2 regions of the Sporosarcina contaminans genome follow, and region 2 is predicted to be linked to the other one. Evidence: riboswitches for the same ligand, from Rfam matches in the RefSeq annotation. Region 2 holds a riboswitch; the other holds the start of a gene.
The links. A riboswitch is a leader RNA that binds a small molecule or an ion and turns the genes downstream of it on or off. The one in region 2 is predicted to bind S-adenosylmethionine.
Positions count from the first base shown of each region.

Region 1: linked by a shared signal. The riboswitch ahead of ACFQ38_RS11920 (O-acetylhomoserine aminocarboxypropyltransferase/cysteine synthase family protein) and the one ahead of metK (methionine adenosyltransferase) in region 2 are both predicted to bind S-adenosylmethionine.

Region 1 is NZ_JBHTLT010000090.1:1,704-6,910, reverse strand. Features, by position in the region: gene ACFQ38_RS11935 (glycerol-3-phosphate acyltransferase) at 1-28, opposite strand, end outside; gene ACFQ38_RS11930 (protein rep) at 249-449, shown strand; gene ACFQ38_RS11925 (DUF2187 family protein) at 1,064-1,294, opposite strand; SAM riboswitch class I at 1,550-1,665, shown strand; gene ACFQ38_RS11920 (O-acetylhomoserine aminocarboxypropyltransferase/cysteine synthase family protein) at 1,800-3,101, shown strand; gene ACFQ38_RS11915 (homoserine dehydrogenase) at 3,225-4,211, shown strand; gene ACFQ38_RS11910 (glycine betaine uptake BCCT transporter) at 4,269-5,207, opposite strand, start outside.
Region 2 is NZ_JBHTLT010000109.1:3,780-8,986, forward strand. Features, by position in the region: gene ACFQ38_RS13220 (catalase) at 1-723, shown strand, start outside; gene pckA (phosphoenolpyruvate carboxykinase (ATP)) at 772-2,361, opposite strand; SAM riboswitch class I at 2,537-2,651, shown strand; gene metK (methionine adenosyltransferase) at 3,004-4,212, shown strand; gene ACFQ38_RS13235 (gamma carbonic anhydrase) at 4,647-5,159, opposite strand.

The DNA.
Region 1 (5,207 bases), on a different contig from region 2:
TTGAAATAATCGTTATCCATATAAGCATGTCAATTCCCCCAGACTGATGTGTTTTCATCATACGCTGGCGGATGGGGAAGGTTCAATATGTTTTAAGGTAAATATATTGAATATGTTTATTTTCAACGAAACTACAATCGTTTATTTGAAAAAAAGTCGATGGTAGGAGAGGCTTTTCTATGCAGCAAATGATTTCGGATTAAAATGCAATTTTTGAGGTATCTAAATATCCGGAAAAAGATACAGACGTGATCCGAGGGAATAAGATCACGGCGGAAAATATTCAGACGATCAAGGATTTGGACAAGGCATTGGCTTATAAGAGGCGGATTTCTTATGGTGGTTTGTTGAAGGAAATACATAAGGAGTTGCAGTTTGGAGATGTTGAGGACGGAGATTTGATTTACATTGATGAGGATTCGGATGAGGTGGCAAAATGGGGCTGTTGATGTGATGGCATGGAGGTTTAAGGAATTATGTTATTAGAGAAGGTAAAAACATATGAGAGTAGCTGTCTTTTCTGACGAGCTACTCTCTTTTTTTATTTTCCGGAACTTAAATTTAGTTCATTAATTTCTTTTTGAAATCTTTTTTCAGCGTCTTGTTTTATTTGTTCATGTTTCATTTGAATGTCATTTTGTTCATTTACAGAGATACTCTTATTTTCCTTTGGCCATTTTAGTCGAACCTGACTTGAATCATAACTTGTTAAAATTGCAGGAATAAGATAAAAAGACCAAGAGTGAAACTTGTTGCAGAGAAAAATTATGGAAACCCTCAACGGCAAATGCCTGACTGGAGCGATAGCGGAAGAAATTTAAGGAGTTCACAATTTCACTGCACCTGAACCCTCTTGGCTCAAAGGAATAAATGGATTCGCCATTGGATAAGTTTTAGCTTGTTGATAAACGCTCGCATACTAAGTTGCTTTTCTGCAAGCGTTTTTCAAGCCGAGCTGTAGATTCCTTCTCTATTACTGAAAATAAAAAGACTGTAGATAAAGTGAAAAGGTACTTTGTCTACAGTCTGGAGGCATCTCTACATGAGATGCCTCTTCGTATAATTAATCTACTGTGTAGTTCTTATGGGAAACAACGGTTAAATTGGAAGCTACGCCAATTCGGTCGGCGTCATCTTCTGAAATCTTTACAATGACCGAGTTCTCGAGTATTTTATGAATCGTTCCATTTACTCTATGGTCATTGCGGACGAAGGAAATCTCTTCGTCGATATGACGCGCAGCGACAAAATCTGAAACAGGTTTTTCCTTACGTGAAAAAGTCAATCGAATCACTCCTACCGTTCATTCTCATCATCTTTCAAAATGAAAAAATGCTTAGGCCTGTCCTAAGCAATCAAAAGCATGATGGAAAACAACTGGTTGTAACCGATCTCTATCAAGTTGTCTATTGATAGTATACCATAAATTGTCGAACTTCGCTGAAAGTAGAATTGCAACATAAGTTTCAGAAAAATAATAAGAATCTCTTGACTTTTAAAATTGGTCCTCCTATACTGTACAACAAGATGAAAAACTGAATCACCCATACTCTTATCAAGAGCGGCGGAGGGACTAGGCCCTGCGATGCCCGGCAACCAGCAAGTGACGAACTTGCAAAGGTGCTACTTCCTACAGATTCGTGCAAACGGTCTGAAAGATAAGGGGAGGAATAAGCGAAAGCGTAACCCTCTTCTTAGCGAAAGGGGTTATTTTTTTATTCCAAAAACCCCCAACGCCTCCGCATTGCACATTATTTGTTGCATTTTCATCTTACACTAATACTTTGGAGGTAATACACATGACTGCAAACAACTCTCTTCAACCGGAAACACTTCTTCTACATGGCGGCCAAAAGCCAGATCCAATCACAGGATCAAGAGCCGTACCAATCCATCGGACGACTTCGTTCGTTTTCCGCGACACTGAACATGCACAAAACTTATTTGGCCTGCAAGAAGCGGGCAATATTTACACTCGAATCACGAATCCGACTGTAGCGGTATTTGAAGAACGCATTGCGCTACTTGAAGGAGGTACAGCTGCGGTCGCACTATCTTCTGGCATGGCGGCAATCGCGTTTTCGATTTTAAACATTGCGGGCGCTGGCGATGAAATCGTAGCGGCAAGCAATCTATACGGTGGAACATATAATTTATTCGCAGTGACGCTGCCGCGCTATGGCATCAATGTGAAGTTCGTCGACGCTACGAATCCTGAAAACTTTAAAGCCGCAATTACAGATAAGACAAAGGCTTTATTTGCTGAAACAATCGGAAATCCAAGCTTACACGTTTTAGATATCGAAGCGGTGGCGGAGATTGCTCATGCGCATGATATACCGTTGCTCATTGATAATACTTTTGCTTCACCTTATGGCTGCAATCCGATTGAATTCGGGGCCGATGTAGTGATCCATTCCGCCACAAAATGGATTGGCGGTCACGGCACGACAATTGGCGGCATCGTAGTCGATGCGGGCAAATTTGATTGGACGAAAGGTAAATTCCCTTTGTTTACAGAGCCGGACGAAACATATCATGGTCTTCGCTATGGCGTCGACACGGCGACAGCTGCATTTGCCACGAAGCTTCGCGTCCAATTATTGCGTGATTTTGGTCCTTGCTTGGACCCAGATAGCGCGTTCAATTTCCTCCAAGGTTTGGAGACACTTCATCTCCGAGTAGTGAGACATAATGAAAATGCTCAGAAAGTTGCCGCTTTCCTACAGTCCCATCCATCTGTTGAGTGGGTAACTTACACAGGTTTGGAAGACCACCCTTCACATGAGCATGCTAAGAAGTATTTGAAAAACGGCTTCGGTTCCATTATTGTTTTCGGCATTAAAGGTGGACGTGAAGCGGGGCGTAAGGTAATTGACAATATCGAGATTTGGTCGCATGTCGCCAACGTCGGTGATGCCAAGTCATTGATCATTCACCCTGCATCCACTACACATCAGCAATTGTCTGCTGAAGACTTGGAAAACTCCGGTGTAACCGAAGAGCTGATTCGCTTGTCTGTCGGTCTCGAGTCGCCTGAAGATATCATTGCAGACTTGCAACAAGCGATTGAAAAAGCAGCGCCGGTTACAGTTCAATAGGTTCATAAGTAGTTGCAGGGGACATTCCAATGCTTCGCTTATGATGCAATAGCATCTTGTTTAGAATTGCAACATAGTGAACTAAAGTAAATGCCCCTGCGCTTTTGAAAGGAGGTGGATGGAATGCCGTCATTCAAAGCAGCGATCTTAGGTTTTGGCACTGTCGGTGAAGGTGTGTATAGAATTTTACAAGAGAAGCGTGAAGAAATAAGAGAAAATACAGGTTTCACGGTTGATGTCGTCACCATCCTTGTGAAAGATAAGACGAAAAAACGCAAGCCGATTAGTGGTGTGAAAATTACCGATAATATTCGAGATATCTTAGACGATCCGGAAATAGACGTTGTGTTCGAAGCAATTGTCGGGGAAGAGCCTGCTTACACATATTTATCAGATGCGATAGAAAAAGGCTGCCATATTATAACGGCCAATAAAAAAATGTTTGCTAAACACGGTCCAGCTCTATTGAAACATGCAGAGTTCCGTAATGTGCAAGTTGGTTTTGAAGCGACAACGGCAGGCGGTGTCCCGGTCATTCGGACGGTTAGCAATCTATTGGCCGGTGACCGCATAAAACGGATTCAAGGAATCTTAAATGGTACTTCGAATTTCATTTTGACGAAAATGCGTGAAGAGGGATCGCCATTTAAAAAAGCGCTATTGGATGCTCAGAAAAACGGCTTTGCGGAAGCGGATCCATCCGATGATGTGGACGGCACAGATGCATTCCGTAAGCTGATGATCCTAAGCTCTCTATCTTTCGGTCAACAACCAGATTGGGAAGACGTCCCGGTGGTAGGGATCGAGCATATTCAACCAATTGATGTGATAGATGCTTCAAAAGGCGATCTTCGATATCGTCACGTTGCAGATATATGGATAGATGACAACGACAAGCTGTTAGGTACGGTAGGACCTGTCTTAATTGGAGCGAATCATCCGCTTTTCAGTATAGACGGTGTCGACAATGCAATCATTATAGAAACAGAATATCTTGGACAGCTGACTTTAGTCGGTCCTGGCGCCGGCATGTATCCTACAGGCAGCGCAATGGTTGCTGATTTGCTTCATATCATTCGCCAGCAAGAAGTGGTGATGGTGACAAATTAATCAAAAGGAGGAGGGGATAGTACCCCGTCCTCCTTTTTACATGAGTTCAATTGTCTCTTATGCTTTTTTCTTTGGCCTTTCGCCTTGCAATGCTTTGATCAAAGAAATGATCATGAGCAACATGATGAAAGAGAATGGCAAAGCAGCAATAATGATCGTATTTTGCAATGCTGTTAGTCCATTCACAGACAGCAAGATGACTGCAATGGCTGATTGGATGACACCCCATGTGATTTTTACGCTATTTGATGGTGTCAATGAACCATACGTTGACTGCATGCCTAATACAAATGTCGCCGAGTCTGCGGATGTTATGAAAAAGCATGCAATTAACAGAACTGCGAAAAGAGAAACGATAAATGATATTGGCATTGTATGGAACATCTCAAAGATCGTCAATTCGGTAGATGCTTTTGCTAAGTCCGCAAGTCCTTCTTTTTGAGCGTTAATGGCAGTCGTTCCGAATGCGGAAAACCAGATGGCACTTAAAAGAGTTGGTGCTAACATGACAACGGCCATAAATTCCCGAATTGTTCTGCCCTTCGAAACGCGAGCAATGAACATACTGACGAATGGCGCCCATGAAATCCACCAAGCCCAATAGAAAATCGTCCACGTATCCATCCACTCGCGATGCGAAGCATTTAAAGGAGCTGTACGGAAACTCATTGATACTAAATTGGATAGATAGCCGCCAAGAGAGTCAGTAAAAATATTAAAAATGAGCAATGTTGGACCAAGGATCAAGACAAACCCTAATAATGCAAGCGCGAGTATTAAGTTTGCGTTTGATAAATATTTGATTCCTTTACTGAGCCCCGACCATGCAGACATGATGAACAGAACAGTCACAACAGCGATGATAATCAGTTGTGTAGTGAAGCCAATTGTAAAGCCGAAAAGATAATTCAGCCCTGCGTTAATTTGAACAGCACCGAAGCCGAGAGAAGTGGCAACGCCAAAAGCTGTTGCAAAAACGGCAAGTACATCGATGAG
Region 2 (5,207 bases):
GAGCGCAGTGAAAAATTCGATGACTATTTTACACAGCCAAGGATTTTCTGGAATAGTTTAACGCCTATTGAAAAGCAGCATATGATCGAAGCGCTTAGCTATCAAATCGGAAGTTGTAGAAGCAAATCAGTCCGCCAGCAAAGTGCCGATATTTTAGTGAATGTCGATAAAGAGTTGGCCAATATTGTTGCGGATAATGTTGGCGTAGAGCGACCAAATGGAACGCATGTACCGGTTTCAACAAGATACCCTTCTTTAAGTCAGGCAAGCACACCAAAGTATGCATATTCGTTAAAAGTCGGTGTATTGATTGGCGATGGATTTAACGCGAATGAAGTGAGAGCAACTCTTAATACATTGCAGCAGTATGGCGTTTTCGTTGAAATTGTCAGCGAAAAATTAGGCACAGTTACTGCTTCAGATGGTACTGTAATGGAAGTTACCAATACATTTTTAACGACAAGTCCTTATTTGTTGGATGCGCTCTATGTAGTAGGAGGAGAGTCAGACAACGAAATGAAATTTATGCAGGACATTATGGAATTTGTAAGAGTTGCCTATACACATTATAAGCCGATTGGTATCGCTGCATCGGGGCGTTCATATTTACAAACAACAGATAGAAACAATTTGGATGGCGTCGTATTTGCAGAAAACAATCCGAACTTTGCAAATGAATTCGTCAATGCAATTGCCCATCAACGATTTTGGGATCGAACGTAAAGAAAAAAACACACATGGATTGATAGGATCACCATGTGTGTTTTTATATTATTCAGCGATAGGTCCGCCTTTTTGGACGAAATCATCGGAAACGTACTTAAATTTCTTGAAGTTTTCACGGAAAAGGTGAGCGAGTTCTTTTGCTTTTTTGTCATAAGCTGCTGGATCGCTCCAAGCGTTGCGAGGGTTCAGAACTTCGCTTGGAACGCCTTCAATTGCTTTCGGCATAGCAAGGCCAAAAATTTCATTTACTTCGAATTCAATATCGTTCAATTGTCCGGCGATTGCAGCATTTACCATTGTACGAGTATGTTTGAGCTCCATACGCTTACCTACGCCATATTCGCCGCCAGTCCAGCCAGTGTTGACAAGGAACACTTGTGCATTATGCTCGTCAATTTTTTGCCCTAACATTTCTGCGTATACTGTCGCAGGCAACGGCAGGAACGGAGAACCGAAGCAAGTTGAGAAGGTTGCTTCAGGAGCAGTAATCCCACGTTCAGTGCCGGCTAATTTCGAAGTGAAGCCGCTAAGGAAATGATACATCGCTTGCTCTTTCGTCAATTTAGAAATTGGAGGCAACACGCCGAATGCATCAGCAGTTAAAAACACAATTGTTTTCGGATGGCCAGCCATTGACGGCTTTGCAATGTTTTCGATATTATGGATTGGATAAGCAGCACGCGTGTTTTCAGTTAATGAATTATCATCATAATCAGGAACTCGTGTTTTGTCATCCAAAACTACGTTTTCAAGCACAGAGCCAAAACGGATTGCACCGAAAATTTCTGGTTCTTTTTCTTTTGATAAGTTGATGCATTTCGCATAGCAGCCGCCTTCGATGTTAAAGACGCCGTTATCGGACCAGCCATGCTCATCATCGCCAATCAATTTGCGTTTCGCGTCTGCAGAAAGCGTCGTTTTGCCTGTACCGGATAGTCCGAAGAATAGTGCGACATCGCCTTCTTCTCCTACGTTAGCGGAACAGTGCATCGGCAGGATGCCGTGCTCAGGCAGCAAGTAGTTCATTACTGAGAAAATCGATTTTTTCATTTCTCCAGCATATTCAGTTCCGCCGATTAGCACGATGCGTTTTTCGAGAGAAACGATAATAAATGTTTCGGATTCAGTGCCGTCGACTGCTGGGTCTGCTTTAAAAGTAGGAGCCGATAAGATTGTAAATTGTGCCTCATGTGTAGTAAGCTCTTCTTCAGTCGGGCGGATGAATAAGTTATGGACAAATAAGTTTTGCCATGCAAATTCATTGACGACTTGAATGGAAAGCTGCGATTCTTTATCCGCACCTGCATATCCTTTGAAAACGAATAATTCGTCTTTCGCTTTCAAGTGGTTGATAACTTTTGTATATAATGAATCAAAAATTTCTTGAGAAATCGGCCGGTTCACTTTGCCCCAATCGATTTTGTCTTTTGAAGAAGGTTCCTCAACAATGAATTTATCCTTAGGGGAGCGCCCTGTATACTTGCCGGTTTCAGCAGATAGCGCACCATCCGCCGAGAGCTTTGCTTCTCCTCTTGAAGTAGCTTTCTCGATCAGCTCTGCCACTGAAGGCTGGATATTGACATTAGCTCCTGAAAGCAATTCATTTAGTCCATTTTCGATCTTCGCAGAAATCATATGTTTTGTACCGTCCTTTGCGTATTAATCCCATATAAATGGGTATCATTACATTCCGTAAATAGTATAACACATTAAGAATAATAATCTATACTAATTCAAAACTCAAGCAGTTAAGCTCAAAAAGATTTGACAAAGTGAAAACTTTTTCGTAGCATGGTTACATGAACGGATACTCTTATCCCGAGCTGGCGGAGGGACAGGCCCTATGAAGCCCGGCAACCTGCGTAGTGCAAGCTACGAGAAGGTGCCAAACCTGAGGCAAGGTTTTACACCTTGGACGATAAGAGTGAAAGGTGCTGCATTTGAAATCATGCCTTTCCTCATGTGCATTTACGTGAGCGAAGGGCTTTTTTATCTTCATTAAGATAGAGATCCATCTTTGAAGCGTTGAGATACATTTCACTTTTTAGCGAGAGTTCCTATACTCGACAAATGAAGATAAGCCTCCGGCGGTTGTCATGAATTTTGCATTGCGCATTCAGGCGCATGTAAAAAGATGATGCGACTATGCCAAGGCCCAATTGATTTTATCAAGCCCTTAATCCTTGTGTATGTTGACGTCGACTCTCTTCAGGCGTGGAACTATCTGGGAAAAATAGAGTACCGTATCAATATTTGCAAGCCGTTAAGGAGGAAATTATAATGACAAACCGCCGACTGTTTACTTCAGAATCAGTAACGGAAGGACATCCAGACAAAATGTGCGACCAAATTTCGGATGCCATTTTGGACGCTATTTTAGAAGAAGATCCGAATGCACGAGTCGCATGCGAGACGACAATTACGACAGGATTAGTGCTTGTGATCGGAGAAATCACAACAACGACTTATGTCGATATTCCAAAAGTTGTTCGGGATACTGTGAAAGAAATCGGCTATACTCGCGCCAAGTTCGGATTCGATTGGGAGACATCTTCCGTTTTAACTTCGATCGACGAACAATCGCCTGATATTGCTGCGAGCGTTGACCAAGCTTTAGAAGCACGGGAAGGAACGATGACGGACGAAGAATTGGAAGCAATCGGAGCGGGCGACCAAGGATTAATGTTTGGGTATGCTTGCAATGAAACACCAGAACTGATGCCGATGCCAATTAGTTTGTCCCATAAGCTGTCACGCAGACTAGCGGAAGTGAGAAAAAATGATACGCTTCCTTATTTGCGTCCGGATGGTAAAACGCAAGTGACAGTTGAGTATGATGACAACAATCGTCCAATACGGATTGATACAATCGTCATTTCTACACAGCATCATCCTGATACGACACTTGAACAAATCCAGCAAGACATTAAAGAGCATGTCATTTATCCAGTCGTACCGAAAGAGTTATTGGATGAAGATACAAAATACTTCATCAACCCTTCAGGTCGTTTCGTTATCGGCGGTCCGCAAGGAGATGCCGGATTAACAGGACGAAAAATCATCGTTGACACGTACGGTGGATATGCTCGCCATGGCGGCGGAGCCTTCTCCGGAAAAGACGCGACGAAAGTTGACCGTTCCGCTTCCTACGCAGCGCGTTATGTAGCGAAAAACATTGTCGCTGCAGGACTTGCAGAGCGTTGCGAAGTGCAGTTGGCGTATGCGATCGGTGTTGCGAAACCTGTCTCTATTTCGATTGATACATTCGGAACAGGAAAAGTTGAGGAAAGCAAATTGGTTGAGCTTGTGCGCGAACTATTCGATTTACGCCCTGCAGGCATAATCAAAATGCTTGACCTTAGACGTCCAATTTATAAACAAACTGCAGCATATGGCCATTTCGGCCGCACGGATGTTGAGCTTCCTTGGGAGCAGACAGACAAAGCGGCAGAGTTGGTTGAAAGAACCGGTTTGTCAGTACGGTAATAAAATATTCATGTGGGAAGCAAGGGTTCATTCCTTGCTTTCTTTTTTTATTGTAGGTATATGAAACACCTCGCTCGAAATGTGTAGAGAACCGTTAAAATGAAGAGCTGAATCGCTCGAAATCTGCAAGTGTCCCCTCGAATGTTGTGTAAAATGGCTTGAAGAACCCCTGTCTCTGCTTGAATGCGGAAGTGCTTGAAGTTTTCATGTATCCGCTCGAAGTGTGTGGATAACCGCTTGAAGCCCTCGTTCTCTGCCCGAATTGGGTGTTAAGACGCTCGTATTACAGCTGAATCCGCTCGTATGGTGTTATAGAACGCATAAACTACACGTTTGCCGCTCGATACTAATTCGTTAATTACAAGCATTACAAAAGGTTGTAGCACCCAACAAAACATAAAACAGACGCTGCCCCTCTTCAGAGCAGCGCCTGTTTATTTTTGCATCTTTTTATAAACCTGTCCTTTTTCAACATAGCTGTTGACGATGCGCAACATATCTTCGCGGTCTTCGTCGTTTAATTCACGGACTACTTTTGCTGGAGAGCCCAATGCCAATGTGTTTGGCGGGATTTTCTTGCCGGGGGGTACGAGGCTGCCGGCACCGATAAATGCGCCTTCGCCAATTTCTGCGCCATCTAAAATAATTGCTCCCATTCCAATAAGAGCACCTTTACGGATGATACAGCTATGTAATGTTGCTTTATGCCCAACAGTTACATCGTCTTCAATAAGCAGAGTGCGATTCGGGCTTTGGTGCAAGCAGCTTAAATCTTGGATACTTACACGCTCGCCAATTATGGTTGGCGCTACATCTCCCCGGATAACGGTGTTGAACCAGATTGAACTATTTGCGCCAATTGTTACATCCCCTGTAATTGTTGCGTAGTCAGCGACATAGACAGAAGGGTGAATTTTTGGAGATTTTTCTCCATACGGATAAATCATGATGACCACCTCATTTTATCAAAATCGTGTATAATCTATCATATCATA